One region of the Burkholderia territorii genome, then DNA from elsewhere that is predicted to be linked to it. Evidence: predicted binding sites of a transcription regulator. Region 1 holds the regulator's gene; each other region holds the start of a gene.
What was found. Region 1 encodes LexA, which represses DNA repair genes until DNA is damaged. Its sites were predicted from a motif close to ACTGTATNNNNATACAGT; they were not measured.

Region 1 (10,536 bases):
TTCGGCCCGAGCAGGCCATAGCATTCGCCGGCCTGTACATGAAAGGACAGGTCGTTGACGACGAGCTTGTCGCCATAGCGCTTTTCGACGTTCCGGAAATCGATCGGTGCAACGGACATGGGCAGGTTGTCGTTGTTAGCGGACGCGGACGCGTTTCGCGGCCGGTCGGGCGGCCATACAGCCCGGCGAACGGATCGGATGAATGCGTGTCACATGGGCATGACCGGGGCGAACGCGCGCCGACGGCACGAACGGGCCATTCTAGTGCATCGCCTGCGTCTCTTCAGCGCGTATGTGCTCCGCATGGTGCATGCGTGCGCGGATCGTGCACCGCATCATCGCCGACGCGCGCGGCGTGGCGAATCAGCGTTTTCCATCCCTTGCGTCCTGAATTGCGGCGCACCATGATGAGTGCATAGGGTACGTAGTCGCGACAGGGAGGTTTCATGGCTAGCTACAACAAGATTTTGCTGTGCTACGACGGCACGCTCGAAGGACGCAAGGCATTGCGGTGTGGTGCCAATCTCGCGCTGGACCTGAAGGCGGAAACGCATTTGTTGTCGGTCGTCGACATGCGCTCGAGCATCGCGCAAAGCGCCGGGCTGCTGACCGACGTCGCGTGCGGCCGTTTCGAGGAAACCGCGCGCGAGATCCTGCAGGAAGGCGTGAACTGGCTGCGCGAGCGCGGCGTTCAGGCCGAAGGCCATTTCGCATTCGGCTATCCGATCGACGAAATCGCGAATCTCGCGACGGAGCTGAAAGCCGACCTCGTCGTCGTCGGCCATCGGTGCCGCAGCGGACTGTCGAGATGGTGGATGGGCTCGGGCAACACACAGCTGCTCGATCGCGTGAACTGCAGCATTCTGGTCGCATGTTCGTCGGCGGAAGAGCAAAAGGCCGAGATCGCACGCGAACGCGAAGCGGCCACCGCGAGCGGCAAGTAACGCAATGATCGTGTAACCGGCCGGATCGTATCGCGATTCGCGCCGGTCATGCGCCGTGCCGCTGGCGACATGTGCGCCGATTGCGGCTGCTCAGGCGTGCAGGTCGATCGCGGACAGCTTCCACGAGAACAGGCCGAAGCGGTGGAAGATCGCTGCATAGCGCGTGCCGTCCGCGTTGCGCTGGTAGGTCACGACAAATTCATCGATATTCCGGTAGCCAGCGCTCGTTTGCTGCGGATGGCCGACCTCGCCGGTGTTCGCAGCTGCGGGTGCGGTAGCGGGTACAGACGCGGCCGAGGCGGCCACATTGCTGGCGGGCACCGGAACACTCGCCGGATTGGCAGGCGATGTGCCCGGCGCGTTGCCAGTCGCAGCGCCGGACGGCGGGCTCGACCATTCAGGCGGCCGTTCTCCCGGATTGCCGCGCGGGGGAATGCCACTCATCAGCGCCGCGACGCCTTCCGGTGTCGCATAGGCATCGACCAGCGGGCCGATCAATGCAGATCCGATCAGCGCGCCAATCACCGCGAACGGATTGTCTTTCTTTAAAGCGTCGATGCGGCGCATCAGCTCTTCCGTGACCTGCTGCTTCAGGCTGATACGCAGCGACGGAAAATCGACATATTCGCTGACCGCTTGCGCATCGCGCGCGTCGATTGCCGATTTCAGGCGACCGAGCGCGACGTACGGCGATGCGTATGCATAGCCGATCGCCGTGAGGACCGCGACGGCCAGCACGACGATCAGCAAGGGCTTGAGCCGCCACGCACGGCCCGAAGATCCAGTCACGGTGCCTCCGGTACGGACAGGTTCCGCAATCAGAGACCGCCGTGCGTGGCCGATCGTTCCTCCGCGATGCAACGATCGATCATTCGGCACACGGCATCGATCGTCCCGACCATGATCAGGCGCGAGCGACCGTGATAGACGCGCACGGGCGCACGACGTGCCGGTTCCGCGTGATTCAGGCCGGCGTTCAGCGACACCCGCGCGAATGCGGGCAGCGCCGACGGCAGCAGCGACGCCTGCCGTTCAACTGCGACTTCTTGGCTCACCACGGGCGCCGCCGCGGACAGCGGCGCGCAGGGCGTGCGGCCGCGCAGGTGACGCAGGCGGCCGAATTGACGGAAAGGCAGCAGACGGGAAAGGCGTTCCATGATGTTCTCCTCAGAGAGACCGATTGTCAGAGTTCGCCCGAGCGGATCAGCCCGACGGCGATGCCTTCCAGCGCGAAATCCGCGCTGCCGGCCTTGACGAAGATGTTTTCGTAATCCGGGTTCTCCGCGATCAGCTCGAGGCCGCCGGGCCGGCGCTTCAGGCGCTTGACCGTGACGTCGTCGCCGAGGCGCGCGACGATGATCTGGCCGTCCTTCGCTTCCGTGCGCTTCTGCACGGCGAGGAGGTCGCCGTCGAGAATGCCGGCGTCGCGCATCGACAGGCCGCGCACCTTCAGCAGGTAATCGGGCTTGCTGGTGAACAGCGCGGGATCGCACGCGTAATGCTGCGAGATGTGCTCCTGCGCAAGGATCGGGCTACCGGCCGCCACGCGGCCGACGAGCGGCAGCGACAGTTGCATCAGGCCGGCGTGCGGCAGCGTGAACTGGTGCGGGGCGTCGTCGATGCCGAGCAGGCGGATGCCGCGCGACGCGCCGGCGGCCAGCTCGATCACGCCCTTGCGCGCCAGCGCACGAAGGTGTTCCTCGGCCGCGTTCGGCGAGCTGAAACCCAGCTCTGCAGCGATCTCGGCGCGCGTGGGCGGAAAACCGGAGCGCTCGATCGCGCGGCGGATCAAGTCGAACACTTGCTGCTGACGGGCGGTGAGTTTGGTCATGGCTGAACTGTATGGATAGACAGTGAGCTGTATTTTTATACAGTACTTCGCGAATTTCAAGTGTTACTTGAGGTTCGACGCGATCGCGTCGATTCCGGCGCGATTTCGCGACGTCCGAACGCCGGATCGTCCGCCGCAACCGTCCGTCCAGTATGCGTTAGCACTTTTGAGTATTAAAAAATGAAGAACGATTATTTTTAATCATGTAACCCGTTCGATAGACTGGCCCGACATCGCAATACCGACAACACTGGAGAACCAAGGATGGCGAAGCGCAATACGGGGCTGGTGGGCGGAGCGGGCCGCCTGATCGCAACACTCGCGCTGGGCGCGGCGGCGGCGCTGGGCGTCGTGACGCATGCCCAGGCCGATACGACGTTCCTGAACGTGTCCTACGACCCGACGCGCGAGTTGTACCAGGACTTCAACCAGGCGTTCGGCAAGGAGTGGAAGGCGAAGACGGGCGAGACGGTCAACTTCAAGCAGTCGCACGGCGGCTCGGGCGCGCAGGCGCGCTCGGTGCTCGACGGCCTGCAGGCCGACGTCGTGACGCTCGCGCTTGCCTACGACATCGACGCGCTCGCCAACAAGGGCCTCGTCGACAAGGACTGGCAGAAGCGCCTGCCGGACAATGCGTCGCCGTACACGTCGACGATCGTGTTCCTGGTGCGCAAGGGCAACCCGAAAGGAATCAAGGACTGGGACGATCTGACGAAGCCGGGCATCTCGATCGTCACGCCGAACCCGAAGACCTCGGGCGGCGCGCGCTGGAACTACCTCGCCGCGTGGGCCTATGCCGTCCACAAGCCGGGCGGCAGCGAGCAGAGCGCGAAGGATTTCGTGACGAAGCTCTACAAGAATGCCGGTGTGCTCGACTCGGGCGCGCGCGGTGCGACGACGAGCTTCGTGCAGCGCGGGCTCGGCGACGTGCTGATCGCGTGGGAGAACGAGGCATTCCTGTCGATCAAGGAATTCGGCACCGACAAGTTCGAGATCGTCGTGCCGTCGGTGAGCATCCTGGCCGAGCCGCCCGTCGCCGTGGTCGACAAGGTGGTCGACAAGAAGGGCACGCGCAAGCTGGCCGAGGCCTACCTGAATTTCCTGTACAGCCCGCAGGGCCAGGAAATCGCGGCGCGCAACTATTACCGCCCGCGTTCGAAGAACGTGCCGGCGGAGCTGACGAAGCAGTTCCCGAAGCTGAAGCTGTACACGGTCGACGACACGTTCGGCGGCTGGACGAAGGCGCAGAAGACGCATTTTGCGGACGGCGGCGTGTTCGATTCGATCTACAAGCCGCAATAACGCCACGCAGCAAGCCATAACGACAGCGGCGCGCCACGAGAGCGCGCCGCATCCCCGACGGCCCGCCGGCGCGATTCCCGCGTCGGCGTTTGCGTCGGACCCATGAGCAGCAACGACCCAGCAAGAGCATCCGATGACGACGTACACCTTTCGCAAGCCGAGCGCGCTGCCCGGCTTCGGCGTGACGCTCGGCATCACGGTGGCCTATTTGAGCCTCGTGGTGCTGATTCCGCTCGCCGCCACGTTCCTGAAGACCGCGACGCTGTCGTGGGACCAGTTCGTCACTGCCGTCACCTCGCCGCGCGTGCTCGCGTCGTACCGGCTGACGTTCTCCGCCGCGCTCGGCGGCGCATTGATCAACGCCGTATTCGGCTTTCTCGTCGCGTGGGTGCTGGTGCGCTACACGTTCCCGTTCAAGCGCCTGGTCGATGCGATCGTCGACCTGCCGTTCGCGCTGCCGACGTCGGTCGCGGGCATCTCGCTTGCCGCCGTCTATGCGGCCAACGGCTGGGTCGGCCAGTATCTCGCGCCGTTCGGCATCAAGATCGCGTTCACGCCGGTCGGCGTGCTGGTGGCGCTGACCTTCATCGGGCTGCCGTTCGTCGTGCGCACCGTGCAGCCGGTGCTCGAGGATTTCGAGCGCGAGCAGGAAGAGGCCGCCGCATGCCTCGGCGCATCGCGCTGGCTGACCTTCCGCCGCGTCGTGCTGCCGGCCGTGCTGCCGGCGCTGCTCACCGGCTTCGCGCTCGCGTTCGCACGCGCGCTCGGCGAGTACGGTTCGGTCATCTTCATTGCCGGCAACGTGCCGATGAAATCCGAGATCACGTCGCTGCTGATCATCACGAAGCTCGAGCAGTACGACTATGCGGGCGCGACCGCGCTGGCCGTCGTGATGCTGGTCGTGTCGTTCGTGATGCTGCTGTTGATCAATACGCTGCAATGGTATCTGCAGCGCCGCACGAGCAAGGGCGCAAGCGGCCCCGCGCCGGCGACCGGCACCGTTGCCGCAGCAGCAGGAGGCCAGCAATGACCCGCAAGTCCGGTGCCGTACTGAACGACCCATCCGTCGCGCGCGGGCGCGCGGCGAAGCGGCTCGACCCCGTCGGCGAGCCGCGCGCCGTGCGGTGGCTGCTGATCGGCGTCGCGCTGGCGTTCCTGGCGTTCTTCCTCGTCGTGCCGCTCGCCGCGGTGTTCTTCGAGGCGCTGCGCAAGGGCGTCGGCTTCTATGTCGAATCGCTCGCCGATCCCGACGCGTGGTCGGCGATCAAGCTGACGCTGACCGTCGCCGTGATCGCGGTGCCGTTGAACCTCGTGTTCGGCGTGTGCGCGTCGTGGGCGATCGCGAAGTTCGAATTCCGCGGCAAGGCGTTGCTGACCACGCTGATCGACCTGCCGTTCTCGGTGTCGCCGGTGATCTCCGGCCTCGTCTACGTGCTGCTGTTCGGCGCGCAAGGCTGGCTCGGCCCGTGGCTGCAGGATCACGACGTGCAGATCATCTTCGCGGTGCCGGGCATCGTGCTCGCGACGATCTTCGTCACGTTCCCGTTCGTCGCGCGCGAGCTGATTCCGCTGATGCAGGCGCAAGGCACCGACGAGGAAGAGGCCGCGCGCGTGCTCGGCGCATCGGGATGGCAGATCTTCCGGCGCGTGACGCTGCCGAACGTGAAGTGGGGCCTGCTGTACGGCGTGATCCTGTGCAATGCGCGCGCGATGGGCGAGTTCGGTGCGGTGTCGGTCGTGTCCGGCCATATTCGCGGCGTGACCGACACGATGCCGCTGCACGTCGAGATCCTGTACAACGAATACAACTTCGCGGCGGCGTTCGCGGTGGCGTCGGTGCTCGCGCTGCTCGCGCTCGTCACGCTCGCGCTGAAGCTGCTCGCCGAGCGTCATCTCGCCGCCGAACTGGCCGGCGCACGCGATGACGTTCCCACTCATGCCGGCCCCGTCGCGGCCGTTTCGTCGAAATCGTAAAGAGGCAACCAGAATGGGTATCACCGTCCGTCATCTTCAGAAGCGCTTCGGCGATTTCACCGCCCTCGACGATGTGTCGCTCGACTTTCCGGCGGGCGAGCTCGTCGCACTGCTCGGGCCGTCGGGCTGCGGCAAGACCACGCTGCTGCGCGTGATCGCGGGCCTCGAGCACGCGGACGCCGGCCAGGTCGTGCTGCAGGGGCTCGACGTCGCGTCGGTCGGCGCGCGCGATCGCCAGGTCGGCTTCGTGTTCCAGCATTACGCGCTGTTCCGCCACATGACCGTGTTCGAGAACGTCGCGTTCGGGCTGCGCGTGAAGCCGCGTCGCGAGCGGCCGTCGGAAGCCGTGATTCGCGACAAGGTGCATGAGCTGCTGAAGCTCGTGCAGCTCGACTGGCTCGCGCAGCGTTACCCGTCCGAGCTGTCGGGCGGCCAGCGCCAGCGGATCGCGCTGGCCCGCGCGCTCGCGGTCGAGCCGAAGGTACTGCTGCTCGACGAGCCGTTCGGCGCGCTCGACGCGAAGGTGCGCAAGGAACTGCGCGGCTGGTTGCGGCGCCTGCACGACGACCTTCACATCTCGACGATCTTCGTCACGCACGACCAGGAAGAAGCGCTGGAAGTGGCCGACCGGATCGTCGTGCTGAACCGCGGCCACGTGGAGCAGGTGGGCAGCCCGCAGGACGTCTACGATCATCCGGAAAGCGCGTTCGTCTACGAGTTTCTCGGCGCGGCGAACCGGCTGCCGGGCACGGTTGCCGGGCGCGGCTTCGTCGCCGAGGGCGCGGCCGCGCCGATCGCCGTCGACGCCGATTTCGCGGGGCCCGCGAATGCCTATGTGCGCCCGCACGACCTGCAGCTGTGGCCGGCCGGCGACGGCCATCGCGACGGCATCGCGGTCGACGTGCGCCGCGTGATCCCGCTCGGCGGCTCGGTGCGCGTCGAGCTCGAGGCGCGCACGGGCGGTGCACTCGAAGCGGAACTCGATCGCGACGCGTGGCGCGCGCTCGCGCTGCAGGTCGGCGACGGCGCAACCGCCGTGCCGCGCGCGGTGCGCGTATTTCCCGCACACTGACGCCCGAGCCCGTCAAAGAGAAGAGGGCGGATACCGCTCCGGATCGACATTCGAACAACGACAGCCCAAGAGGCATACCCATGAACTTTCAGCAATTGCGTTTCGTGCGCGAAGCCGTGCGCCAGAACATGAACCTGACGGAAGTCGCGAACGTGCTGTACACGTCGCAGTCAGGCGTGTCGAAGCAGATCAAGGATCTCGAGGATGAACTGGGCGTGGACATCTTCATCCGTCGCGGCAAGCGGCTCACCGGGCTCACCGAGCCCGGCAAGGCCGTGCACCAGCTGATCGAGCGGATGCTGCTCGACGCGGAAAACCTGCGCCGGGTCGCGCGCCAGTTCGCGGACCAGGACAGCGGCCACCTCGTCGTCGCGACGACGCACACGCAGGCGCGCTACGCGCTGCCGAAGGTGATCCGCCAGTTCACCGAGGTGTTCCCGAAGGTGCATCTCGCGCTGCGGCAGGGCAGCCCGCAGCAGATCGCACAGATGATCCTGAACGGCGAAGCCGATCTGGGCATCTCGACCGAGGCGCTCGACCGCTACCCCGACATCGTCACGTTCCCGTGCTATTCGTGGCACCACACGGTCGTCGTGCCGAAGGGCCATCCGCTCGTCGGCCGCGAGAACCTGACGCTCGACGAAATCGCCGAGTACCCGATCATCACGTACGACCAGGACTTCACGGGCCGCTCGCACATCGACCAGGCATTCGCGCAGGCCGGCGCGGTGCCCGATGTCGTGCTGACCGCGATCGACGCGGACGTGATCAAGACCTACGTCGAGCTCGGCATGGGGATTGGCGTCGTCGCGGCGATGGCCTTCGATCCGCAGCGCGACACCGGGCTCGTCGCGCTCGACACGCAGCACCTGTTCGAGGCGAGCACGACGCGCGTCGGCTTGCGCAAGGGCGCGTTCCTGCGCGCGTATGCATACCGGCTGATCGAGATGTTCGCGCCGCATCTGAACGAAACCGAAATCGCGTCGCAACTGCGCGAAGTGGCCTGACGGTTACGCGCGTGCTGCACACGCCGCGCGCGGTCCGGGCAAGCGCCCGGCGCGCGCGGCGTTTCTTTTGCCGCTCGAGCGACGGCGGATCGCATACCCGCGCCGCGCCCAATCCGCATGCATCGACGCTCATGGAATACGCACGTGAAACGCTGCATTCCGTTCATCTCATGCAAGTCATGGCGCCAAAGATATGATTTAATGCGCGCGGACGCGAGAAGGCCCGGGCCGGACTTTCTTGCGCGACGCGCGACGGAACCGGCGGATGCACGGCCTGCCGGCAGCGGCGGCCCGGCGCAAGCCGGCGGCCGCATGCCCGAGGCCGGCGCTGCCGCGATCGCCGTCCGCCATTCGACGATGCACGAACAAGAGGTGAACAATGAATCTCAAATGGTTTCTTTTTTCGTTCGAAGGCCGGATCGGTCGCATGCCGTGGTGGATTTACGCGGTGGTGTCCGGCGTGATCAGCGCGATCTTCGATGCGGGCAGCCGCGGTTCGTCGAACGACGATCTGCCGCTGTCGGTCGTGCTGCTGTTCGTCGCGATCGCCGTCGTCGCGTTCTGGTCGACACTTGCCGTCGGCGTGAAGCGGCTGCACGACATCGACAAGTCGGGGTGGTGGATGCTGCTGATGTGCGTGCCGATCGTCGGTGCGCTCGCGTTGCTCGTGATGAACGGCTTCATCGCCGGCACGCCGCATGCGAACCGCTTCGGCGAGCCGCCGTCGAACGATCGCGACGAGCCCGCGCAACAGGATCGGGCCTGACGCACGAGGTGTTGCCTTCGCGCGTCGCGATGCGCTCCGAATAAACCCTTAAATATTGATCAGACGGGTTGCGCGTCGCCGCGAAACGGTACAGCATAGCCCTCACTCCGCCGGCGTCCCCGCCGGCGGTGGCGCGTCGACGACAGCACGCGCCAGGCAGTCGGCCGTCTGCCTCGCTTCCATTCCGTGGTACCGACAAGCAGCATCGATGGCCAATGCCCGGGTAGTGTGGCGCAAACGTTTGCTCACATTAAAACAACAGTCCGGCCCGTCGGGCCAGTCGCCAGGAGATGTGTATGAATGTCCGCTTTCGCCGTCGCTTCCTGACCGCCGCGCTTGCCGCCGTCGCGGTCGCTGCCGCACCGGTCGTCCATGCCCAATCGGCGGGCAAGCCGAAAGTCGCGCTCGTGATGAAGTCGCTCGCCAACGAGTTCTTCCTGACGATGGAAAACGGCGCGAAGGAATACCAGAAGCACAACGCCGGCCAGTTCGACCTGATCACGAACGGCATCAAGGACGAGACCGACACCGCGAACCAGATCCGCATCGTCGAGCAGATGATCGTGTCGAAGGTCGATGCGATCGTGCTCGCGCCGGCCGATTCGAAGGCGCTCGTGCCGGTCGTGAAGAAGGCGGTCGACGCGGGCATCATCGTCGTGAACATCGACAACCGGCTCGATCCCGACGTGCTGAAGTCGAAGAACCTGAACGTGCCGTTCGTCGGCCCCGACAACCGCAAGGGCGCGCGCAAGATCGGCGATTACCTCGCAAAGCGGCTGAAGGCGGGCGACCAGGTCGGCATCATCGAAGGCGTGTCGACGACGACCAATGCGCAGCAGCGCACGGCCGGCTTCCAGGATGCGATGAAGGCGGGCGGGATGAAGGTCGTGTCGGTACAGTCGGGCGAGTGGGAGATCGACAAGGGCAACGCGGTCGCGTCCGCGATGCTCAACGAGTACCCGAACCTGCGCGCGCTGCTGTGCGGCAACGACAACATGGCGATCGGCGCCGTGTCGGCCGTGCGGGCGGCGGGCAAGCAGGGCAAGGTGCTCGTGGTCGGCTACGACAACATCAACGCGATCAAGCCGATGCTGAAGGATGGCCGCGTCGTCGCGACCGCCGACCAGTACGCGGCGAAGCAGGCCGTGTTCGGCATCGACACGGCGCTCAAGGCGATCGCCGAGCATCGCAAGCAGGCCGACATGACCGGCGTGGTCGAGACGCCGGTGGATCTCGTGACGAAGTAACGCCGCTCCGCCACGGCCGCCGCGCTCAAGAATCGGGGACAGCGGCCGTTATACGGAGTGAGCGCGATCACGGCCACTGCAAGCACTTGTGAGCGTCATACCCGCGCGCCGCGTGCGCGCGGCCGCAACCAGGATCGCGATGGAACCGACCTTCCAACCCTCCCGTTCAGCTGTTCCCGTGCTGTCCGTCTCCGGTGTGGGCAAGACCTACGCCGAACCCGTGCTCGCCGACGTCACGCTGACGCTCGCGCAGGGCGAGGCGCTCGCGCTGACGGGCGAGAATGGCGCGGGAAAGAGCACGCTGTCGAAGATCATCGGCGGGCTCGTCGACCCGACGGCCGGCACGATGCAGCTCGGCGGCCAGGCCTATGCGCCGGCAAGCCGCACGCAGGC
Region 2 (10,536 bases), 1.1 Mb from region 1:
AAAGCCGCTGATCCTTGCGGAACAGCGGCTTTTCGCATTTGGTGGCGAATCAGGGACTCGAACCCCGGACCTGCGGATTATGATTCCGTCGCTCTAACCGACTGAGCTAATTCGCCGAAGACTTGAATTATGTAGATATGCCGCCGGGCTGTCAACACCTTTTTTCGGGAAAGTGAAAAAAGGTGCCGGTAGCCCGTGCCGGCACGGGTCGCGGGCGAGGTGCCGCCCGCCGCGCGCGTCAATCCTGCGCGTAGATATTCGAGTTCTTCGTGTCCTTGACGAACAGCAGACCGATCACGAACGTGACCAGCGCGATCACGATCGGATACCAGAGCCCCGAATAGATGTCGCCCTTCGCCGCGACGATCGCGAACGCGGTTGCCGGCAGGAAGCCGCCGAACCAGCCGTTGCCGATGTGATACGGCAGCGACATCGACGTGTAGCGAATGCGCGTCGGGAACATCTCGACCAGCATCGCCGCGATCGGGCCGTAGACCATCGTCACGTAGATCACGAGGATCGTCAGGATCACGATCGTCATCGGCCAGTTGAGCTGCGACGGGTCGGCCTTCGCCGGGTAGCCGGCCGCCTTCAGCGTCGACGCGAGCGTCTTGTCGAACGCCGCGCCCTGCGCCTTCGCGTCGGCCGCCTTGCCGTCATACGCGGGGATCACCGTGTCGCCGACCTTGATCTGCGCGGTCGTGCCAGCCGGCGCCGCGACGTTCTCGTAGTTCAGGCCGGCCTTCGCGAGCGCGCTCTTCACGATGTCGCACGAGCTCGTGAACTTCGACGTGCCCACCGGGTTGAACTGGAACGAGCAGGTGGCCGGATCGGCGAGGACCGTGATCGGCGCCTTCTGCGTCGCGAGTTCGAGCTGCGGGTTCGCGTAGTGCGTGAGTGCCTTGAACAGCGGGAAGTAGGTGAGTGCCGCGATCAGGCAGCCCGCGAGAATGATCGGCTTGCGGCCGATCTTGTCCGACAGCGAACCGAAGAACAGGAAGAACGGCGTGCCGATCAGCAGCGCGATCGCGATCAGGATGTTCGCGCTGGCACCGTCGACCTTCAGCGTCTGCGTCAGGAAGAACAGGGCGTAGAACTGGCCCGTGTACCACACGACGGCCTGGCCGGCGGTCAGGCCGACGAGCGCGAGGATCACGATCTTCAGGTTCTTCCACTGGCCGAACGCTTCGGTCAGCGGCGCCTTCGACGTCTTGCCTTCCGCCTTGATGCGCAGGAACACCGGCGATTCGTTCAGTTGCAGCCGGATCCACACCGACACCGCGAGCAGCAGGATCGACGCGACGAACGGCACGCGCCAGCCCCAGCTGCCGAACGCTTCCTCGCCGATGAACGTGCGCACGCCGAGGATCACGAGCAGCGACAGGAACAGGCCGAGCGTCGCGGTCGTCTGGATCCACGCGGTGTAGAAGCCGCGACGGTTCGCCGGCGCATGCTCGGCGACGTAGGTCGCCGCGCCGCCGTACTCGCCGCCGAGCGCGAGGCCCTGCAGCAGCCGCATCGCGATGAAGATCACGGGTGCCGCGATGCCGATCGATGCGTAGCCGGGCAGGAAGCCGACCACGAAGGTCGAGATGCCCATGATCACGATCGTCACGAGGAACGTGTGCTTGCGGCCGACGAGGTCGCCGAGCCGGCCGAACACGATCGCGCCGAACGGCCGCACCGCGAAGCCGGCCGCGAAGCCGAGCAGCGTGAAGATGAACGCGGCGGTCGGATTGACTCCGGAGAAGAAGCTCTTGCTGATGTAGGCCGCGAGTGATCCGGCCAGGTAAAAGTCGTACCACTCGAACACGGTGCCGAGCGACGACGCGAAGATCACCTTCTTCTCTTCGCCCGTCATCGGCGAGTGCGAAATTTGCTCGCCTAACGTTGCCATGAATCGTCTCCAAGTCCCTTGATATAAATGTGCGGCCGCCTTGGGAGGGCGGGCCTGTCGACGATTATTGGCACGGAAACTTACGGCGCACTGACTCGCGGGCACAAAACGACTGCGCGTTAACCCGTGTCGAATCGACCGTTTCGCATCCCGATCGTGTCGCAATCGGAAGGAAAACGCCGGTTTCGACGCGATCGCGGCGCGCGGCACGGACCCGCGCGTATCAGGATTGGTTCGGTGCGGTGTCCGACAGCGGCAGCGTGATGCGCACGAGCGTGCCCGCGAGGCGCGGTTCGCTCTGATAGACGTGATCGTCGAGCATCAGCGTGCCGCCGTGCTGCGCCGCGATCTCGCGGACGATCGCGAGCCCGAGGCCGCTGCCGTCGCCTTCGCGGCCGAGGATCCGGTAGAAGCGTTCGACCACGCGGTCGCGTTCCGCGGCCGGAATGCCGGGCCCGGTGTCCTCGACCTCGAGATGCACGCGCCGCGCCGCATGCTCGGCCCGCACGCGCACGGTGATGCGGCCGCCTTCGGGCGTGTAGCGGATTGCGTTGTCGACCAGGTTGCCGAGCATCTCGCGCAGCATCACGGGATTGCCGTCGACCTCGAGCGGCGCGTCGTCCTCCGGGCCTTCGTAGCCGAGGTCCATGCGCTTCGCGAGCGCGGCCTGCACCCAGTCGCGCACCGTGCGGCGCGCAAGCGCGGCAATCTCGACCGGCTCGAACGTCAGCCCGCTCGCGCGGTTCTCGGCGCGCGCGAGCGCCAGCAGTTGCGTGACGAGCCGCGCGGCCTGCTCGGAGCTCGTCGCGATCTGTTCGAGCGAACGCTGCACGTCGGGCGGCACGGGATGGCGCAACGCGAACTCGGCCTGCGTGCGCAGCCCGGCGAGCGGCGTCTTCATCTGATGCGCGGCGTCGGCGATGAAGCGCTTCTGCAGCGCCATGTTCTGTTCGAGGCGCGCGAGCAGGTCGTTGAACGACGTGACGAGCGGCTCGATCTCGGGCGGCGCGCGCTGCGCCTCGACGGGCGACAGGTCGTCGGGCCGGCGTGCGCGAATGTGCGCCTGCAGCGCATTGAGCGGCGCGAGCCCGCGCGACAGCCCGAACCAGACGAGCAGGATCGCGAGCGGCAGGATCACGAACTGCGGCAGGATCACGCCCTTGATGATGTCGTTCGCGAGCGCGTTGCGCTTGTCGAGCGTCTCGCCGACCTGCACGAGCACGGGCTGCGTGCCGTTCGACTCCGGCAGCGCGACCGTCGTATACGCGACGCGCACGTCGTTGCCGCGCAGCAGGTCGTCGCGAAATGCGACGACGCCCGGCGGCGGACGGTCCTCGTCGCGCGGCAGCGGCATGTCGGCTTCGCCCGCGACCAGTTCGCCGCGCGTGCCGAGCACCTGGAAGTAGACGCTGTCGACGTTGTCCGCGCGCAGGAAGTCGCGCGTCTGCTGCGGCAGCGTCAGCTCGGCGACGCCGTTGACCGGATGGATCTGCCGCGCGAGCACGTACGCGTTGGTCTCGAGCGCGCGGTCGAACGGGCTGTTCGCGATCGTCTTCGCGACGAGGTAGGTGACGGCGATGCTCATCGGCCACAGCAGCAGGAGCGGCGCGAGCATCCAGTCGAGGATTTCGCCGAACAGCGAGCGCGGACGCGCGGCCTCGGGCGTGTCGGTTTCGTCTGGCGGCGCGAACGGGTTCTCGTAGCGCGCGTCGCGCGCGGCGTCGGCGGCGGACGGTTGATCGCCGGTCGGATGGCGGGAACGGGCCGGCGTGGCCATCGCGGCGACGGCCGGGTTCAGCGCAGCGGCGTGCCGGCGGCCGCGGACGGGGGCGCGGCCGCGGGCGAGTCGGCCGGCGCCGCGGGCGCGGCTTTCTCGAGGCAGTAGCCGAGGCCGCGCACGGTCGAAATCCGCACGCCGCTCGGCTCGATCTTCTTGCGCAGCCGGTGCACGTACACTTCGATCGCGTTGTTGCTGACTTCCTCGCCCCATTCGCACAGATGGTCGACGAGCTGTTCCTTCGACACGAGCCGGCCGATGCGCTGCAGCAGCACTTCGAGCAGCCCGAGCTCGCGCGCCGACAAGTCGAGCACGCGCTCGTTCGCATACGCGATACGGCCGACCTGGTCGAACGCGAGCGAGCCGTGGCGCACGACGGTCGGGCCGCCGCCCGCGCCGCGCCGGGTCAGCGCACGCACGCGTGCCTCGAGCTCGTTGAGCGCGAACGGCTTGGCCATGTAGTCGTCCGCGCCGAGGTCGAGCCCTTTCACGCGCTCGTCGACGCTGTCGGCGGCGGTCAGGATCAGCACGGGGAGATTGGAATTGCGCGCGCGCAGGCGCTTGAGCACGTCGAGCCCGGACATCCTGGGCAGCCCGAGATCGAGGATCAGCAGGTCGAAGGACTGCATCGACAGCGCGGTATCGGCCTCGACGCCGCTCTTCACGTGGTCGACGGCATAGCCCGATTGGCGGAGTGACCGGGTGAGGCCGTCCGCGAGTATGCTGTCGTCTTCGGCGATGAGAATTCGCATGTTGCTGACCGATGGCCGGCGGGCGCTCACGCGTGCGCGGCTGTCTCCGAAGTTATCCGTGTACAACGCAGCCTGCATTGCGGGCTTGCATAAAACACTGTTTTTTTATACAGTGTCTGCATTCGTGGGCAGCGCTTGAAAGCGGGCGCGCCTCTGACAGACGCTGCTCATCATAGCAAAGGACGATTCATGGAAGATAGCAAGAAGGGCTCCGGGATGACCGCCGAGAAGAGCAAGGCGCTGGCGGCCGCACTCGCGCAGATCGAAAAGCAGTTCGGCAAGGGATCGATCATGCGGATGGGCGACGGCGAAGCGAAGGAAGACATCCAGGTCGTCTCCACGGGCTCGCTGGGTCTCGATATCGCGCTCGGCGTCGGCGGCTTGCCGCGTGGCCGGGTGGTCGAGATCTACGGTCCGGAATCGTCCGGTAAAACCACGCTCACGCTGCAGGTCATCGCCGAACTGCAGAAGCTGGGCGGCACGGCAGCCTTCATCGACGCCGAGCACGCGCTCGACGTCCAGTATGCGGCGAAGCTCGGCGTGAACGTGCCGGAGCTGCTGATCTCGCAGCCGGACACCGGCGAGCAGGCGCTCGAAATCACCGACGCGCTGGTGCGCTCGGGCTCGATCGACATGATCGTCATCGACTCGGTCGCGGCGCTCGTGCCGAAGGCGGAAATCGAAGGCGAGATGGGCGATTCGCTGCCGGGCCTGCAGGCTCGCCTGATGTCGCAGGCACTGCGCAAGCTGACGGGCACGATCAAACGCACGAACTGCCTCGTGATCTTCATCAACCAGATCCGGATGAAGATCGGCGTGATGTTCGGCAACCCGGAAACCACGACGGGCGGCAACGCGCTGAAGTTCTACTCGTCGGTGCGTCTGGATATCCGCCGGATCGGTTCGATCAAGAAGAACGACGAGGTGATCGGCAACGAAACCCGCGTGAAGGTCGTCAAGAACAAGGTGTCGCCGCCGTTCCGCGAAGCGATCTTCGACATCCTGTACGGCGAAGGCATTTCGCGCCAGGGCGAGATCATCGATCTCGGCGTGCAGGCGAAGATCGTCGACAAGGCGGGCGCCTGGTACAGCTACAACGGCGAGAAGATCGGCCAGGGCAAGGACAACGCGCGTGAATTCCTGCGCGAGAATCCGGAAATCGCACGCGAGATCGAAAACCGCATTCGCGAATCGCTCGGCGTTGCCGCCATGCCGGATGGTGCAGGGCTCGACGAAGCCGAGGCGATGGACGAAGAAGAGTGATGGTCGGGCGCCGAGGTCAGGCTGGCGAACCGGAACCGAGCGACGCGCCCGACACGGCGGGTCGCTCCGGCCGGCAAGCCGAATCCTCGGGGGCCCACCGGCGGAGCGCGGGCAGCGATGCCGCGAGCCGCACCGCGACGAGGGCATCCGAGGATGCCCTCGTTTCGTTTGAGATCACCGCGCCGGTCGATCCGTTCGACGACGACGAATCGTTCGACGCGCACGACCGGTCGCGCCGTCGCGTGTCCGGTGTCAATTTCCCGGGCGCGCGCGCGGCCGATGCCTCTGCGTCGGCCAAGGAAGATGTGTATACGCGCAGCAGCCAGCATCCGCGTCGCACGCGCCGTGCGCCCGGTGGTTCCGCGGGCGCTGCGTCCGGCGACGAATCCGGCGCCGCCGAGCGCAAGTCGTCGAAACCGCCGCGTTCGCTGAAGGGCCGCGCGCTCGGCTATTTGTCCCGGCGCGAGTACAGCCGGGCCGAACTCGCGCGCAAGCTCGCACCGTACGTCGGTGAGGACGAATCCGTCGAGTCGGTGCTCGATGCACTGGAAAAGGAAGGCTGGCTGTCCGACGCACGCTTTGCCGAGAGCCTCGTGCATCGCCGTGCGTCGCGCGTCGGCGTCGCGCGCATCGTCAGCGAGCTGAAGCGTCATGCGGTCGGCGACACGCTCGTCGAGGAAGTGAATGCGCAATTGCGCGAGACCGAATGGGCCCGCGCGCAGGCCGTCTGGCGCAAGAAATTCGGTGCACTGCCGCAAACACCCGCCGAGCGCGCGAAGCAGGCGCGCTTCCTTGCCGCGCGCGGCTTCTCGAGCTCGACCATCGTGAAGTTGCTGAAAGTCGGCGACGATTTCCCGATCGACGACTGACCGGTTCGGTCGCGCGCGCTGCGCGCGATTTTGCTGCAATGCAACCGTTTCCCGACAGGCGGGAATACCCGCCTTCGCGGCCGGATGCCTCGAATACCCAATATGCTAAAATCCACGGGTTTTCCTCTTCGGCCTCAACCTCCAGCATGCCGCTATCCGAGCCCGTGCCCCGTCAGTTGCGACATCGACGCGCAATCCGAGCGGAAGCCTACGAGCGCGGCGACGGCTTGTGGGACATCGAAGCCTGCCTGACCGACCACAAGCCGCGCGATGTCGCGCTTGCGTCGGGCATCCGGCCCCAGGGCCTGCCGATCCACGAACTCTGGCTGCGCGTGACCATCGATCGTGACCTCAATGTCGTCGACGCCGAAGCGTCGTCGGAGTGGGTTCCCTATCCCGGTCACTGTCAATCCGCCCCTCCCGCCTATCGGGCCCTCATCGGGCTCAATCTCTTCCGCAATTTCCGCCGCAACGCGAACCGGCTGCTCGCCGGCGTCGAAGGCTGCTCCCATCTCACCGAACTGTGCGCCGTGCTGCCCACGGCAGCGATCCAGGCGTTCGCCGGTGATGTGTGGAACGTGCGCGAGGAGGGCGGCGAAGGGCCGGATCACGACGGCGAGCACGCCGAACCGCCTTTTCAGCTCGGCCGCTGCCGCGCGTTGCGGTTCGACGGCGAAGTCGTGCGGCAGTACTACCCGCGGTGGTATGGGCCGATTCGGCCGGATCTGCCCGGTGAAGGCAGCACGAAGGAATGAACGGAAATCATTCGAAGAAGCGTCTTAAGCGACATTTCATCCAACTCTCAGACTGAAGGGAATCACGCATGAAGATTCACGAGTACCAGGGTAAGGAAATCCTGCGGAAATTCGGAGTCGCGGTACCGCGCGGCAAGCCGGCGTTCTCGGTTGAAGAGGCCGTCAAGGTGGCAGAAGAGCTGGGCGGCCCGGTGTGGGTCGTGAAGGCTCAGATTCACGCGGGTGGCCGTGGCAAGGGCGGCGGCGTGAAGGTGGCGAAGTCGATCGAGCAGGTTCGCGAATACGCGAACCAGATCCTCGGCATGCAGCTCGTCACGCACCAGACCGGTCCGGAAGGCCAGAAGGTCAACCGTCTGCTGATCGAAGAAGGCGCCGACATCAAGCAGGAACTGTATGTCAGCCTCGTCGTCGACCGCGTGTCGCAAAAGATCGTTCTGATGGGTTCGAGCGAAGGCGGCATGGACATCGAGGAAGTTGCCGAAAAGCACCCGGAACTGATCCACAAGGTCATCGTCGAGCCGTCGACGGGCCTGCTCGACGCACAGGCCGACGACCTCGCCGCGAAGATCGGCGTGCCGGCTGCCTCGATCCCGCAAGCGCGTGCGATCCTGCAAGGCCTGTACAAGGCATTCTGGGAAACCGACGCATCGCTGGCGGAAATCAACCCGCTGAACGTCTCGGGCGACGGCAAGGTCATCGCACTCGACGCGAAGTTCAACTTCGACTCGAACGCGCTGTTCCGCCACCCGGAAATCGTCGCATACCGCGACCTGGACGAAGAAGATCCGGCTGAAATCGAAGCGTCGAAGTTCGACCTCGCGTACATCTCGCTCGACGGCAACATCGGCTGTCTCGTGAACGGCGCAGGCCTCGCGATGGCGACGATGGACACGATCAAGCTGTTCGGCGGCGAGCCGGCGAACTTCCTGGACGTCGGCGGCGGCGCGACGACCGAGAAGGTCACCGAAGCGTTCAAGCTGATGCTGAAGAACCCGGGCCTGAAGGCGATCCTCGTGAACATCTTCGGCGGCATCATGCGCTGCGACGTGATCGCGGAAGGCGTGATCGCCGGTTCGAAGGCCGTGAACCTGAACGTGCCGCTCGTCGTGCGCATGAAGGGCACGAACGAGGACCTCGGCAAGAAGATGCTGGCCGATTCGGGCCTGCCGATCATCTCGGCGGACAGCATGGAAGAGGCTGCGCAGAAGGTTGTCGCGGCTGCCGCAGGCAAGTAAGCGCGCTAATGAACACGCATGGCGGCGCGCTTCGCACGCGACGCCAATCGAACAGAGGTCAAAATACATGTCGATTCTGATCAACAAGGACACGAAGGTCATCACGCAGGGCATTACCGGCAAGACCGGTCAGTTCCATACGCGCGCCTGCCGTGAATATGCAAACGGCCGCGAAGCATTCGTCGCGGGCGTGAACCCGAAGAAGGCCGGCGAAGACTTCGAAGGCATTCCGATCTACGCGAGCGTCAAGGAAGCGAAGGCGGAAACCGGCGCGACCGTGTCGGTCATCTACGTTCCGCCGGCAGGCGCTGCCGCAGCGATCTGGGAAGCGGTCGAAGCCGACCTGGATCTCGCGATCTGCATCACGGAAGGCATCCCCGTGCGCGACATGATCGAAGTGAAGGACCGCATGCGTCGCGAAGGCCGCAAGACGCTGCTGCTCGGGCCGAACTGCCCGGGCACGATCACGCCGGACGAACTGAAGATCGGCATCATGCCGGGTCACATCCACCGCAAGGGCCGCATCGGCGTCGTGTCGCGTTCGGGCACGCTGACGTATGAAGCCGTTGCTCAGCTGACGGCACTGGGCCTCGGCCAGTCGTCGGCAGTCGGCATCGGCGGCGACCCGATCAACGGTCTGAAGCACATCGACGTGATGAAGATGTTCAACGACGATCCGGATACGGATGCGGTCGTGATGATCGGCGAAATCGGCGGTCCGGACGAAGCCAACGCCGCTCAGTGGATCAAGGACAACATGAAGAAGCCGGTGGTCGGCTTCATCGCGGGCGTCACGGCGCCTCCGGGCAAGCGCATGGGCCACGCCGGCGCGCTGATCTCGGGCGGTGCGGATACGGCCGAAGCGAAGCTGGAAATCATGGAAGCGTGCGGCATCACCGTCACGCGCAACCCGTCGGAAATGGGCCGTCTGCTCAAGAAGGCGCTGTAATTTCCCCGCGGTTTCGTCCTGCAAAAAACGCCGGCCTTGCCGGCGTTTTTTGTTATGCTCGCGCAATGAATTTGTAAGCACCGGGCATGCGCGATGGCCGTCCCGGTGTTCATCCGGGCACCGAGTCCTGCAACCGCTCCCTCCATCCGATACCGCTCATGCTTGAATTCCTGACGTCGCTCCACTGGGGCGCCGTGTTCCAGATCGTCATCATCGACATCCTTCTCGGCGGCGACAACGCGGTCGTGATCGCGCTCGCGTGCCGCAACCTGCCGGCCAATCAGCGGCTGCGCGGCGTCGTGTGGGGCACGGCCGGCGCGATTCTGCTGCGGGTCGCGCTGATCGCGTTCGCGGTCGTGCTGCTCGACGTGCCGTTCCTGAAGTTCGGCGGCGGCTTGCTGCTGCTGTGGATCGGCATCAAGCTGATGGCGCCGGACGCCGATGCGCACGACAACGTGAAGCCGGCCGACCGGCTGTGGGACGCGGTGAAGACGATCGTGATCGCCGATGCCGTGATGAGCCTCGACAACGTGATCGCGATCGCCGGTGCGGCCGAGCAGGCCGATCCGGCGCACCGGCTGGCGCTGGTGATCTTCGGGCTCGTCGTCAGCGTGCCGATCATCGTATGGGGCAGCACGCTGGTGTTGAAGCTGCTCGATCGGTTCCCGGTCGTCGTGGCGCTCGGCGCCGGGCTGCTCGGCTGGATCGCCGGCGGGCTGATGGTGCACGACCCGGTCGGCGACCGCTGGCCGGCGCTCGATACGCCGGAGGCGATCTACGGAGCGAGTATCGCCGGCGCGCTGTTCGTCGTCGCCGCCGGTTATGCGCTGCGGCGCCGTCGCGGTGCCTCGCACGCGCATTGACGTCTGGCCGTCCGGCCGACTGCCGGGGCCGCGGCCCGCTGGCTACGATCGAAACGCCTGCCTGATTCGGCAGGCGTTTTTCGTTTCCGGAGCCAGTCATGTTCGAAGCCTTTTCCGTTTCCCTGTTCCGGCGCATCGCCGCCGATCTGCGACGCGCGCGCCGGCCGGTGCCGCGT
Region 3 (10,536 bases), on a different replicon from region 1:
TCCGCACGCTCGACGCGCTGCTCGACCAGTTCGACGGCAAGCCGAAGTGCGATTTCTACGTGAACACGAGCCGCTTCATCCTGTGGGAGCTGGGCGAGCTCGGGCTTGCCAGCAAGTTCGATGCGCGCGGCATCCAGATCGTCGTCGACACGTGCACGTACATCACGCCGGTGATGAAACAGCTGTCGGGCCTGGTGATGACGAACTCGGGGAAGTGGGCATCGTATGCGCCCGCGAATATAGGCGTCACCGTGGCGTACGGCAGCATGCGCGAGTGCGTGCGTTCCGCATTCGAAGGAAAGGTGCGATTCGATGACTGAAGCAATGGCGAGAAAGCTGACGGGCGACACGCTCGTGCCGGGCAGCGCATGTGCGCAGACGATCGTGCTCGACAAGCCGCTCAGCTTCTGGGGCGGCTACGATTCGGGCGCGGGGCGGATCGTCGATCGCGGGCATCCGCAGGCGGGCGCGAGCCTGGCCGGCCGGATCATGGTGATGCCGCATGCGAAGGGCTCGAGCTCGAGCAGCAGCGTGCTCGCGGAAGCCGTGCGCAACGGCACGGGGCCGGTCGGGATCGTACTGAAGGAGCGCGACCTGATCATCTCGATCGGCGCGATCGTCGCGGCCGAGCTGTATGCGATCGCGGTGCCGGTGGTGTGTGTGACTGATCAGGTGTACGACGCGATCATCGCCGCGACGGGCGACGTGCGGATCGACGCTGGCGCGGGCGACGGCGGCGCGTGGATCGATGTCGGCGGCTGACGTGTCGTGTGCTCGCCGCGTTTGACGAAGCGAAGGTGCGGTACGTCTTCGTTCGCGAGCGACAGCGCGCTCCGGCGACATGCATGTCGCGCTTGCCGCCGGATTATCCGGGCCGCCGGATTTCGGGCCACGGAATCTGACTGAATGCCGAAGGCCGGATCTTGCCCGGTACGAAGCGGCCGATCGTGGTTCCGTCGAATGATGAAACACCAACCGGGCGCGTCGTGTCGTCCGCCTTTTCCGGTCATTCGTGCGTCGTATCACCGCCTGACGCTTCCCGATAAGCGCTCGGCGTCTGCCCGGCCCAGCGCCGGAACGCGCGCGTGAAATTGGCCGGGTCGGTGAACTGCAGCCGCTCGGCGATCGTCTTCAGGTCGAGGTCCGATGCCGACAACAACTGCTTCGCATCGCGAAACCGCGCTTCGTCGAGCAGTTGCCGGTAGCTCGACCCGGCTTCCTCGAGCCGGCGCCGCAACGTGCGCGTCGACACGAGCAGCGCGTCGGCGAGTGCCTCCGGACTGGAATAGTTGCCGGCCGTTCGCGCCAGTTCCGCGCGCACGCGCTCGACGAGATCGCCTTCATCCTGACGCACCTGCGCATACTCGCGCTCGACCTGCACGAGCGCTTGCCGGTGCGCGACTTCGTCGGCGAGCGGCAGCGGCCAGTCCAGCACGTCGTGCGCAATCCACAGCGCATTCGCCGCGCAGCCGAATTCCACCGGCGGCAACTGATCGCGATAACGCGCGAAGTAATCCGGCTCCTGCCACGCGAAGCGCAGCGCGATTGGCGGCGACGCGCGCCCGGACCACTGCGAGATGTTCTGCGCAAGCCCCGTCAGCACGAACTCGAACATCACGTGATGCTGCAGCACCGGGCTCGCCTGCACGCCGTGCAGTTCGAGCGTCGCGCCGCGTTCGTCCTCCGCGTAGGTCAGTCGATACTGGCGGTTGCGCATCCGGAAGTAGCGCTGCGTGACGACCAGTGCTTCGCGGATGTCCCGCGCGGTCAGCGTCGCATAACCGAGGAAGCCGTGCACGGTCGGCTTCAGCAGCAGCCCGAACGCGAGCCCGATGCCCGGATCGCCGCCGATCTCGATCGCATTGAGCACGAGCCGCCCCCATTGCGACGGCGCGACACGCGCGTCCGGCTCGGCCAACACGGCATCGCGCAGCCCGGTGCCCGCGCGCACGGCGGCCGGATCGATGCCGCGTGCGGCCAGCGCCTGCAGCAGCAGGCGCGTATAGGCGACCGGAATCGTCGGCCGGCGTAGCCCGAGGTGGTCCTTGCGTGACGGGGAAGTCATGTCGATTTGGCCGGAAATGACAAGCATTATGGCTGTTTGCCCCCTCACGTTCAAGGTGGCGCGCGGCCTACGATGACGCTCATCGCTAACCGGCAGAATCATCATGACGATCTCCTTTCCCCACCTGCTCGCGCCGCTCGATCTCGGCTTCACCACGCTGAAGAATCGGGTGCTGATGGGCTCGATGCACACGGGCCTCGAGGACAGCCGCAAGACGCTGCCGCGGCTCGCCGAGTATTTCGCCGAACGCGCGCGCGGCGGCGTCGGCCTGATCGTGACCGGCGGCTTCGCGCCGAACGTGGCCGGCTGGACCAAGCCGTTCGGCGGCACGCTGATGACGTCGGCCGGCGCTCGGCGCCATCGCGTGATTACCGACGCCGTGCATGCCGACGACGGCAAGATCGCGCTGCAGATCCTGCATACCGGCCGTTACGGCTACCACCCGTTCGCGGTTGCGCCGTCGAAGATCAAGTCGCCGATCTCGCCGTTCGCGCCGCACGAACTCAGCGCGCGCGGCGTCGAGCGGCAGATCCGCGCATTCGTCCGCTGCGCGCAACTCGCGCGCGAGGCCGGCTACGACGGCGTCGAGATCATGGGCTCCGAGGGCTACCTCATCAACCAGTTCATCTCGATGCATACGAACAAGCGCGACGACCAGTGGGGCGGTTCGTACGAAAACCGGATCCGCCTGCCGATCGAGATCGTCGAACGCACGCGCGAGGCGGTCGGGCGCGACTTCATCCTGATCTACCGGCTGTCGATGCTCGACCTGATTCCCGACGGCAGCGACTGGAGCGAGACCGTGCAGCTCGCGAAGGCCGTCGAACGCGCGGGCGCGACCATCATCAATACCGGGATCGGCTGGCACGAGGCGCGCGTGCCGACGATTGCGACGTCGGTGCCGCGCGGCGCGTTCGCGTGGGTGACGAAGAAGATGAAGGGCGAGGTCGGCATCCCGCTCGTGACGACCAACCGGATCAACCGGCCCGAGGTGGCCGAGCAGATTCTCGCGGACGGCTGTGCGGACATGGTGTCGATGGCGCGCCCGCTGCTTGCGGATGCCGAGTTCGTCGTCAAGGCCGCGCAGGGCCGGGCAGACGAGATCAACACCTGCATCGGCTGCAATCAGGCGTGTCTCGACCACGCGTTCAAGAACAAGATCGCGTCATGCCTGCTGAACCCGCGCGCGTGCCACGAGACCGAGCTGACCTATGTGCGCGTGCAGCAGCCGAAGCGCATCGCGGTGGTCGGCGCGGGGCCGGCCGGGCTCGCGTGCTCGACGGTGCTCGCGCAGCGCGGCCACCACGTCGACTTGTTCGACGCCGCGGCGGAGATCGGCGGCCAGTTCAACATGGCGAAGCGGATTCCGGGCAAGGAGGAGTTCCACGAAGCGCTGCGTTATTTCGGCCGGCAGGTCGAGTTGACCGGCGTGAACCTGCACCTGAACCGCCGCGTCGATGCGAGCGAGCTGATCGCGGGCGGCTACGACGAGATCGTGCTGGCGACCGGCGTGGCGCCGCGCGACCCGAAGATTCCCGGCCAGGACGGGCCGAACGTGCTCAGCTACATCGACGTGCTGGCCGGCGGGCAGCCGGTTGGACGGCGTGTCGCGGTGGTCGGCGCAGGTGGCATCGGCTTCGACGTCGCCGAATATCTGGTGCAGGGCGGCGAGTCGCCCACGCTCGATCTGGAGGAGTGGAAAGCCGAGTGGGGCGTGACCGATCCGGCCGCGACGCGCGGCGGCGTGACGCGCGCGCAGGTCGCCGCGCCCGCCCGCGAAGTGACGCTGCTGCAGCGCAAGGCCGCGCCGCTCGGCAAGGGGCTCGGCAAGACGACTGGCTGGATTCACCGCGCGACGCTGAAGATGAAGCAGGTGAAGATGATCGGCGGCGTGAATTACGAACAGATCGATGCGCGCGGGCTGCACGTGTCGTACGGCGAGCAGCGCACCGATCATGAGTTGATCGAAGTCGACACGATCGTGCTGTGCACCGGGCAGGAGCCGCAGCGCGCGCTGCTGGAACCGTTGCAGGCAGCCGGCCGCTCGGTGCATCTGATCGGCGGCGCGGAACTGGCGGCCGAGCTCGATGCGAAGCGTGCGATCGATCAGGGCTCGCGGCTCGCGGCGCGGCTGTAACGAGCGTCGTTCCGGGTGGCGAAGGCGGCGTGCATCGCGCGGCGGTGGTCTGCCCGCGCGACGGCTCGCGACTTCCCGCCTGATGATTCGCGCGACATGCCGGCGCATGCGGGCGACCGTGAAGGAATGCGGCGCGTCGCCATGCAACATGGCGACGCGATACCGGCAGGACGCCATGCGCCACCGGCGGCGTACGTCAGGCCGCCTCGGCCCGTTCTTCCTCTTCCGCTTCCAGCATCGCCTTGACGATCAGGTAGACGGCCGGCAGGTCGTCGTCGTCGCGACGCCAGTCGACCGGCTCTTCGACATCCGCCGCGACGAGCCGGCTGTCACGCAGGCGGATGAACGCGTCGACGACCCTCGGATCGTTCCGGCTCAGGAAGCCGGCATTGGAGAACGCGAGTTCCTCGACGTTCAGCAATGCCTGCCAGGACATCGTGCGGGCGGCGGCCGGATGGGTGCGGCGGCGCAGGCCGAGCGCGCGTTGGGCGGGGCCGCCGACGACACGCTGCAGATCGATGACCGCCCGCTGCGCGGCACGCTCGAAGTGGACGGGGTTGAAGCCGGGTTGCTCGGGATCGAATGCGGATGACTGGAACATGGTCGCCTCACAAAAGTCCGTCCGTCGTGGATGACGGAATTCGGGTCAAATGGTGCAAAAGCACTGTAAATATATACAGTGTCCGAGGCGGTTTCAAGTCCTGAATGCATGTGTGCCCGGCGGCACCGCGTCCCGCACGGCATTCGCGAACGGCTTACACCGACGCCGCGATCGTCTCCCGTAGCCACCGATGCGCCGGATCGCGGTGCACGCGCTCGTGCCACAGCATCGACATTTCATAGCCGGGCACATGGACGGGCGCTTCCACCACGCGCAACGCGGGCGAACCGCGCACGAGGCGCTCGGGCAACATCGCGACGAGATCCGTGCTGGCGACGGCCGACCTTACGAACAGGAAATGCGGAACCGACAGCACGACGCGTCGTACGGCGCCTGCTTTCGCGAGTGCCTCGTCCGTTACGCCGACGAAGCCGCCGCCGTCGGGCGACACGATCACGTGTTCCAGCGCGCCGAACTGTGCGAGCGTGGGGCGCCGCTTGAGCTTCGGATGACCGGCGCGGCCGACGAGCACGTAGCGCTCGACGAACAGCGGCAGGCGCCGCATCCCTTCCGGCGAACCTTCCGTCGTGTGGAAGGCCAGGTCGATACCGTTGCGCTCCGCATCGTGTTCGATGCGCGGCGGCACGAGCTCGACCACGGCAAGGCGCGTCGCCGGGGCGGCCGCGCGCAGCGTGTTCAACGCGGGCATCACGATCGTCGATTCGCCATAGTCGGTCGCGGCCACGCGCCATGTATTCGTCGCGGTTGCCGGATCGAACGGCGTGGCTGTCAGCACCGCGCGTTCGAGAACGTCGAGTGCGTCCCGCAGCGGCTCGCGCAGCGTTTCCGCGCGCGCGGTCGGCCGCATGCCGCGCGGCCCCGGCAGCAACAGCGGATCGCCGAACAGATCGCGCAGTTTCTGCAACTGCACGCTGACCGACGGCTGCGACATGTTGAGTTTTTCGGCTGCCCGCGTGACGTTGTGCTCGGCGAGCAGCACGTCGAGCGTGACCAGCAGGTTCAGATCCAGTCGTCTGAGATTATTCACGGCTATACCTGAAATATTGGAAATTCATTTCCAATATACCGTCGGCGACGGCATCCTGCAGTCATTCAATCGACGGAGTGCCGAACATGAATGTGTTGATCGTCTATGCCCATCCGGAACCGCGTTCGCTGAACGGCGCGCTGCGCGACTTTGCCGTCGAGCATCTCGAAGCGGCGGGGCACCGCGTGCAGGTGACGGATTTGTACGCGATGAACTGGAAGGCCGCGTTCGATGCGAACGACGTGACCGATCACATGCCGGGCGCGCGTTTCGATCCATCGCTCGATTCGAAGCACGCGTTCGAGACGGGCACGCAAAGCGAAGACATCGCGCGCGAGCAGGAGAAACTGAAGTGGGCCGACGCGGTGATCCTGCAGTTTCCGTTGTGGTGGTTTTCGATGCCGGCGATCATGAAAGGGTGGGTCGAGCGCGTGTATGCGTATGGTTTTGCATACGGCGTCGGCGAACATTCCGATCTGCACTGGGGCGACCGTTACGGCGAAGGTTCGCTGGCGGGCAAGCGCGCGATGATCGTCGTCACGGCGGGCGGCTGGGAATCGCATTACAGCGCACGCGGCATCAACGGGCCGATCGACGACGTGCTGTTTCCGATTCAGCACGGGATCCTCTATTACCCGGGATTCGACGTGCTGCCGCCGTTCGTGATCTACCGGACGCACCGGATGGACGACGCGCGCTTCGAGGCAACGTGTGCGGCGCTCGGCAAGCGTCTCGACGAACTGTGGACCACGAAGCCGATTCCGTTCCGCCGGCAGAACGCGGGCGATTACGACATTCCGGCGCTGACGCTGAAGGCGGATATCGCGCCGGGGACGGCGGGGTTCGCGGCGCATCTCGCGCACGAGCGGTGATTGCCGCTGCGTCGTCGTAATGCGGGGCGATACCAGGATCGACCGCTGCAAAACGATACGGGCGATCGGCGAGAACATCGCCGGCCGCCCGCGTCGTGCTCTTCGCGGCCGTCAGACAATGCCGCGCTTCGCGTTCACTTACCGATCATCCTCCCGCACCGAAGACGGATGCCGGCACAGCGCCCGCACCTCCATCTCCATATACGGAAACAGCGGCAACTGACTCAACACATCATGCAGTTGCTGCACGCTTTCCACGTCGAAAATACTGACGTTCGCATACTGACCCGCGATCCGCCACAGATGCCGCCAGACTCCTTCGTTCATCAGCCGCTGGCACATCGCCTTCTCTTCGGCCTTCAGCGTGGCCGCCTTGACCGGATCCATGTCCGCCGGCAGGCGGACGGTCATTTCCACATGAAACAGCATCCTGCACTCCTTGCGTTGTCGATTCGTCGAACGGGACGGGGACGGCCGCTCAGGCCTGTGCACGCGCCCGCTGGACTTCGCTCGCCGGCACGTCCTGCTTGTCCTTGAGCAGCGAGAAATCGAAGTCGATCAGCGCGAACTGCCCGTCGACGCCATACGGCTTGCCTTCCGCGCCCTCGGCCTGCTTGATCTTCGGGATCAGCCCTTCGCGGGTCGCGAATGCGAAGTCGTCCCAGATGTGCGGATCGCCTTCGATGTTGATCTGCGTCGTCAGCTTACGATATCCGTCCGCCGAAACGAAGAAGTGGATGTGCGCCGGGCGATGGCCGTGGCGGCCAAGCTGGTCGAGCAGTTGCTCGGTCTTGCTGCCCGGCGGCACGCTGTAGCCGACCGGCAGCACGCTGCGGAAACTGTAGCGGCCCTCGGCATCGGTGCGGATCGAGCGGCGCAGGTTGAACGCCGGCTGCGATTGATCGAAGTACGAATAGTTGCCCAGATGATTGGCGTGCCATACCTCGACGAGCGCATTCGCGATCGGCGTGCCGTCCGGACCGAGCACGCGGCCGCGCATGACCAGCGTCTGGCCCGGATCGGTGCCGTCGTCGAGGCGCGCATGGCCGACCGATTCCGGCGCGCCCGCGACATACAGCGGCCCCTCGATCGTGCGCGGCGTGCCGCCGTGGAAGCCGGCCTTTTCCTCGGCCTCGTCCATCCGCACGTCGAGGAAGCGCTCGAGGCCCAGGCCCGCGGCGATCAGCCCGAATTCACGGCCGGCTTCGTTCAGGTAGTTGAGCGCGGTCCAGAATTCGCTCGGCTGCACGTCGAAGTCCTCGATCGTGTAGCAGATGTCCCTCACGATCCGGTTGACGATCGCGCGCACGCGCGGGTTGCCGGGCTTTTCCGCGGCATCGTCGAAGGTTTTCAGCAGGGCGTCGATGGCTTGCTTGTTCATCTGTGTCTCCGGTTTCGGTTGTCGTGTCATGCGGGATCAGCGGGCGTTGCGTCGCATCCGTTCGATGCGCGCCCAGTCGAAGGTGATGCCGAGGCCGGGCGTCGCCGGCAGGTGCAGCTTGAAATCCTGGTAACGCAGCGGCTCGACGAGGATTTCCTCGGTGAGCAGCAGCGGGCCGAACAGCTCGGTGCCCCATTTCAGCGAACCGAACGTGCTGAACAGTTGCGCGGACGCCATCGTGCCGGCCGCGCCTTCGAGCATCGTGCCGCCGTACAGGTCGATGCCGGCGGCCGACGCGATCGATGCGACGCTCGCCGCACCGAGCAGGCCGCCCGATTGCGCGATCTTCACGGCGAACACGTCGGCCGCGCGGTCCTGCGCGAGCGCGAATGCATCGACAGGGCCGTGCAGCGCTTCGTCGGCCATGATCGGAATGTGCGCGAGCTGCGTGAGCCGCTTCAAGCCTGCGCGGTTGGTCGCGGCAATCGGCTGTTCGACGAGGCTCACGCCGGCCTCCGCGAGCCGAGCGCCGGCACGGATCGCGTCGGTTTCGGTCCACGCCTGGTTCACGTCGACGCGCACGTCGCCGCGCTCGCCGAGCGCGCGCTTGATCGCGATGACATGCGCGACGTCGTCGTCGACCGCGTTCGAACCGATCTTCAGCTTGAATGCGCGATGGCGGCGCGCATCGAGCATCGCCTCGGCTTCCGCGATATCGCGCTGCGTGTCGCCGCTCGCGAGCGTCCACGCGACATCGACCGCATCGACGGTGCGGCCGCCGAACAGCTCGGACAGCGGCACGCCGAGGCGGCGCGCCTGCGCGTCGAACAGCGCGGTCTCGATCGCGCACTTGGCGAACCGGTTGCCCTGGAACAGCTTGCGCGCCCGCGCCATCGCGGCGCCCGGGCGCGTCGCGTCCATGCCCTGCAGCAGCGGCGCGAAGTAGGTGTCGATGTTGACCTTGATGCTCTCGGGGCTTTCCTCGCCATACGCGAGGCCGCCGATCGTGGTCGCCTCGCCGACGCCTTCGATACCGTCCGTGCATCGAACGCGGACCAGCACGAGGGTCTGGCAATTCATCGTGGCGACCGACAGTTTGTGGGGCCTGATCGTCGGCACGTCGACGAGCAGCGTGTCGATGCGTTCGATGGTGGCGGCAGTTGCTATCATGCGATTCCTCCTGTTGGTGCACATGGTAGGAATTTCCGCCCGGCGTCGTCCAACACTCTTTCCGACTACTTCCATACCTTCGAGGCATGAAATGGAATTGCGCCAGCTCAGGTACTTCATGGCCGTCGCCGAGGAAATGAACATCACGCGGGCGGCCGAGCGGCTGCACATGACGCAGCCGCCGCTGAGCCGCCAGCTCCAGGCAATCGAGGAGGAGGTCGGGTTGCCGCTGTTCGAGCGTGGTGCGCGCCCGCTGAAACTGACCGATGCGGGCCGCGTGTTCTATGCGCAGGCGAAGCGCGTGGTCGAGCAGGCCGACGAGCTCGGGCCGCTGACGCGCCGGCTCGCGCAGTTGTCGGAGCGGATCGTGATCGGCTTCGTGCCGTCGACGCTCTACGGCGCGCTGCCGGACGTGATCCGCGCGTTTCGCGACGCGCATCCGGGCGTCGAGCTGTCGCTGATCGAAATGTTTACGCTCGAGCAGCTGGGCGCACTGAAGGGCGGGCGGATCGACGTCGGATTCGGCCGCCTGCGCTTCGACGACGACCAGCTCGTGCGCGAGGCGCTGATCGAGGAAAAGCTGATCGCGGCGCTGCCGCTCGGGCATCCGCTCGCCGATCCGGAGCGGCCGCTGACGCTCGCGGACATCGCGAACGAGACGTTGATCGTCTATCCGAGCACGCCGCGGCCGAGCTTCGCGGACCAGCAACTGTCCGCGTTGCGCGACGGCGCGCTGGTGCCGGCCGCCGTGCACGAGGTGCGCGAACTGCAGACGGCGCTCGGGCTCGTCGCCGCGCAGGTGGGCGTGTCGCTGGTGCCGGAAAGCGTGGAAGCCGTGCGCGTGAAGGGCGTGGTCTATCGGCGGCTGCCGGAGCCCACGGCGACGTCGCCGATCATCATGAGCCGCCGGCGGCACGGCGAAAGCGCCGCGACGACCGCGTTCTGCGCGATCGCGCGCGAGATGATCGTGCCGGCGGCCTAGGGACGGTCGTTTTCGTATCGATTGCAACTAACGGTCGCGTCCGGCGTGCCCGATCGAATGCGAAACGGGTGTCGCGATGCAGATGTCATCCGTCGCTGGTGCGGACAGAGGAGGGGCAAGAAAGGAAAGCCGAACCGGCCGGTAATCCGCCACGCGGCAAGCCAGCACCGGCGTACCGCCTACCGCTTCCCGTCGAGCGTCTCCGATGGCGATTCGCCGAACTTCTCCCGATACGCGATCGCGAACCGCCCGAGGTGCGTGAATCCGCAATCGAGCGCGA

Region 2: a site for LexA is predicted at 4,523-4,540, ahead of recA (recombinase RecA). Genes of this name have one in related genera too.
Region 3: a site for LexA is predicted at 4,866-4,883, ahead of WS51_RS02300 (DUF2471 family protein). Genes of this name have one in related genera too.

The regions. Positions count from the first base shown of each region.
Region 1 covers NZ_CP013366.1:1,706,938-1,717,473, forward strand. Annotated here, with positions in the region: gene nodI (nodulation factor ABC transporter ATP-binding protein NodI) at 1-119, opposite strand, end outside; gene WS51_RS18535 (universal stress protein) at 447-944, shown strand; gene WS51_RS18540 (DUF2939 domain-containing protein) at 1,035-1,733, opposite strand; gene WS51_RS18545 (hypothetical protein) at 1,763-2,101, opposite strand; gene lexA (transcriptional repressor LexA) at 2,128-2,775, opposite strand; gene WS51_RS18555 (sulfate ABC transporter substrate-binding protein) at 3,040-4,077, shown strand; gene cysT (sulfate ABC transporter permease subunit CysT) at 4,211-5,107, shown strand; gene cysW (sulfate ABC transporter permease subunit CysW) at 5,104-6,051, shown strand; gene WS51_RS18570 (sulfate/molybdate ABC transporter ATP-binding protein) at 6,065-7,123, shown strand; gene WS51_RS18575 (CysB family HTH-type transcriptional regulator) at 7,204-8,130, shown strand; gene WS51_RS18580 (DUF805 domain-containing protein) at 8,558-8,896, shown strand; gene WS51_RS18585 (sugar ABC transporter substrate-binding protein) at 9,193-10,143, shown strand; gene WS51_RS18590 (sugar ABC transporter ATP-binding protein) at 10,283-10,536, shown strand, end outside.
Region 2 covers NZ_CP013366.1:2,851,649-2,862,184, reverse strand. Annotated here, with positions in the region: tRNA gene WS51_RS23710 (tRNA-Met) at 40-116, opposite strand; gene WS51_RS23705 (MFS transporter) at 239-1,897, opposite strand; gene WS51_RS23700 (sensor histidine kinase) at 2,121-3,674, opposite strand; gene WS51_RS23695 (response regulator transcription factor) at 3,692-4,426, opposite strand; gene recA (recombinase RecA) at 4,616-5,689, shown strand; gene recX (recombination regulator RecX) at 5,689-6,558, shown strand; gene WS51_RS23680 (DUF2889 domain-containing protein) at 6,705-7,313, shown strand; gene sucC (ADP-forming succinate--CoA ligase subunit beta) at 7,382-8,548, shown strand; gene sucD (succinate--CoA ligase subunit alpha) at 8,616-9,497, shown strand; gene WS51_RS23665 (TerC family protein) at 9,656-10,360, shown strand; gene WS51_RS23660 (pilin) at 10,459-10,536, shown strand, end outside.
Region 3 covers NZ_CP013365.1:487,183-497,718, forward strand. Annotated here, with positions in the region: gene WS51_RS02280 (aconitase X) at 1-320, shown strand, start outside; gene WS51_RS02285 (aconitase X swivel domain-containing protein) at 313-762, shown strand; gene WS51_RS02290 (AraC family transcriptional regulator) at 1,007-2,092, opposite strand; gene WS51_RS02295 (NADPH-dependent 2,4-dienoyl-CoA reductase) at 2,169-4,202, shown strand; gene WS51_RS02300 (DUF2471 family protein) at 4,399-4,803, opposite strand; gene WS51_RS02305 (LysR family transcriptional regulator) at 4,958-5,851, opposite strand; gene WS51_RS02310 (NAD(P)H-dependent oxidoreductase) at 5,938-6,723, shown strand; gene catC (muconolactone Delta-isomerase) at 6,862-7,152, opposite strand; gene catA (catechol 1,2-dioxygenase) at 7,202-8,104, opposite strand; gene WS51_RS02325 (muconate/chloromuconate family cycloisomerase) at 8,141-9,274, opposite strand; gene WS51_RS02330 (LysR family transcriptional regulator) at 9,366-10,256, shown strand; gene andR (anthranilate 1,2-dioxygenase regulatory protein AndR) at 10,436-10,536, opposite strand, start outside.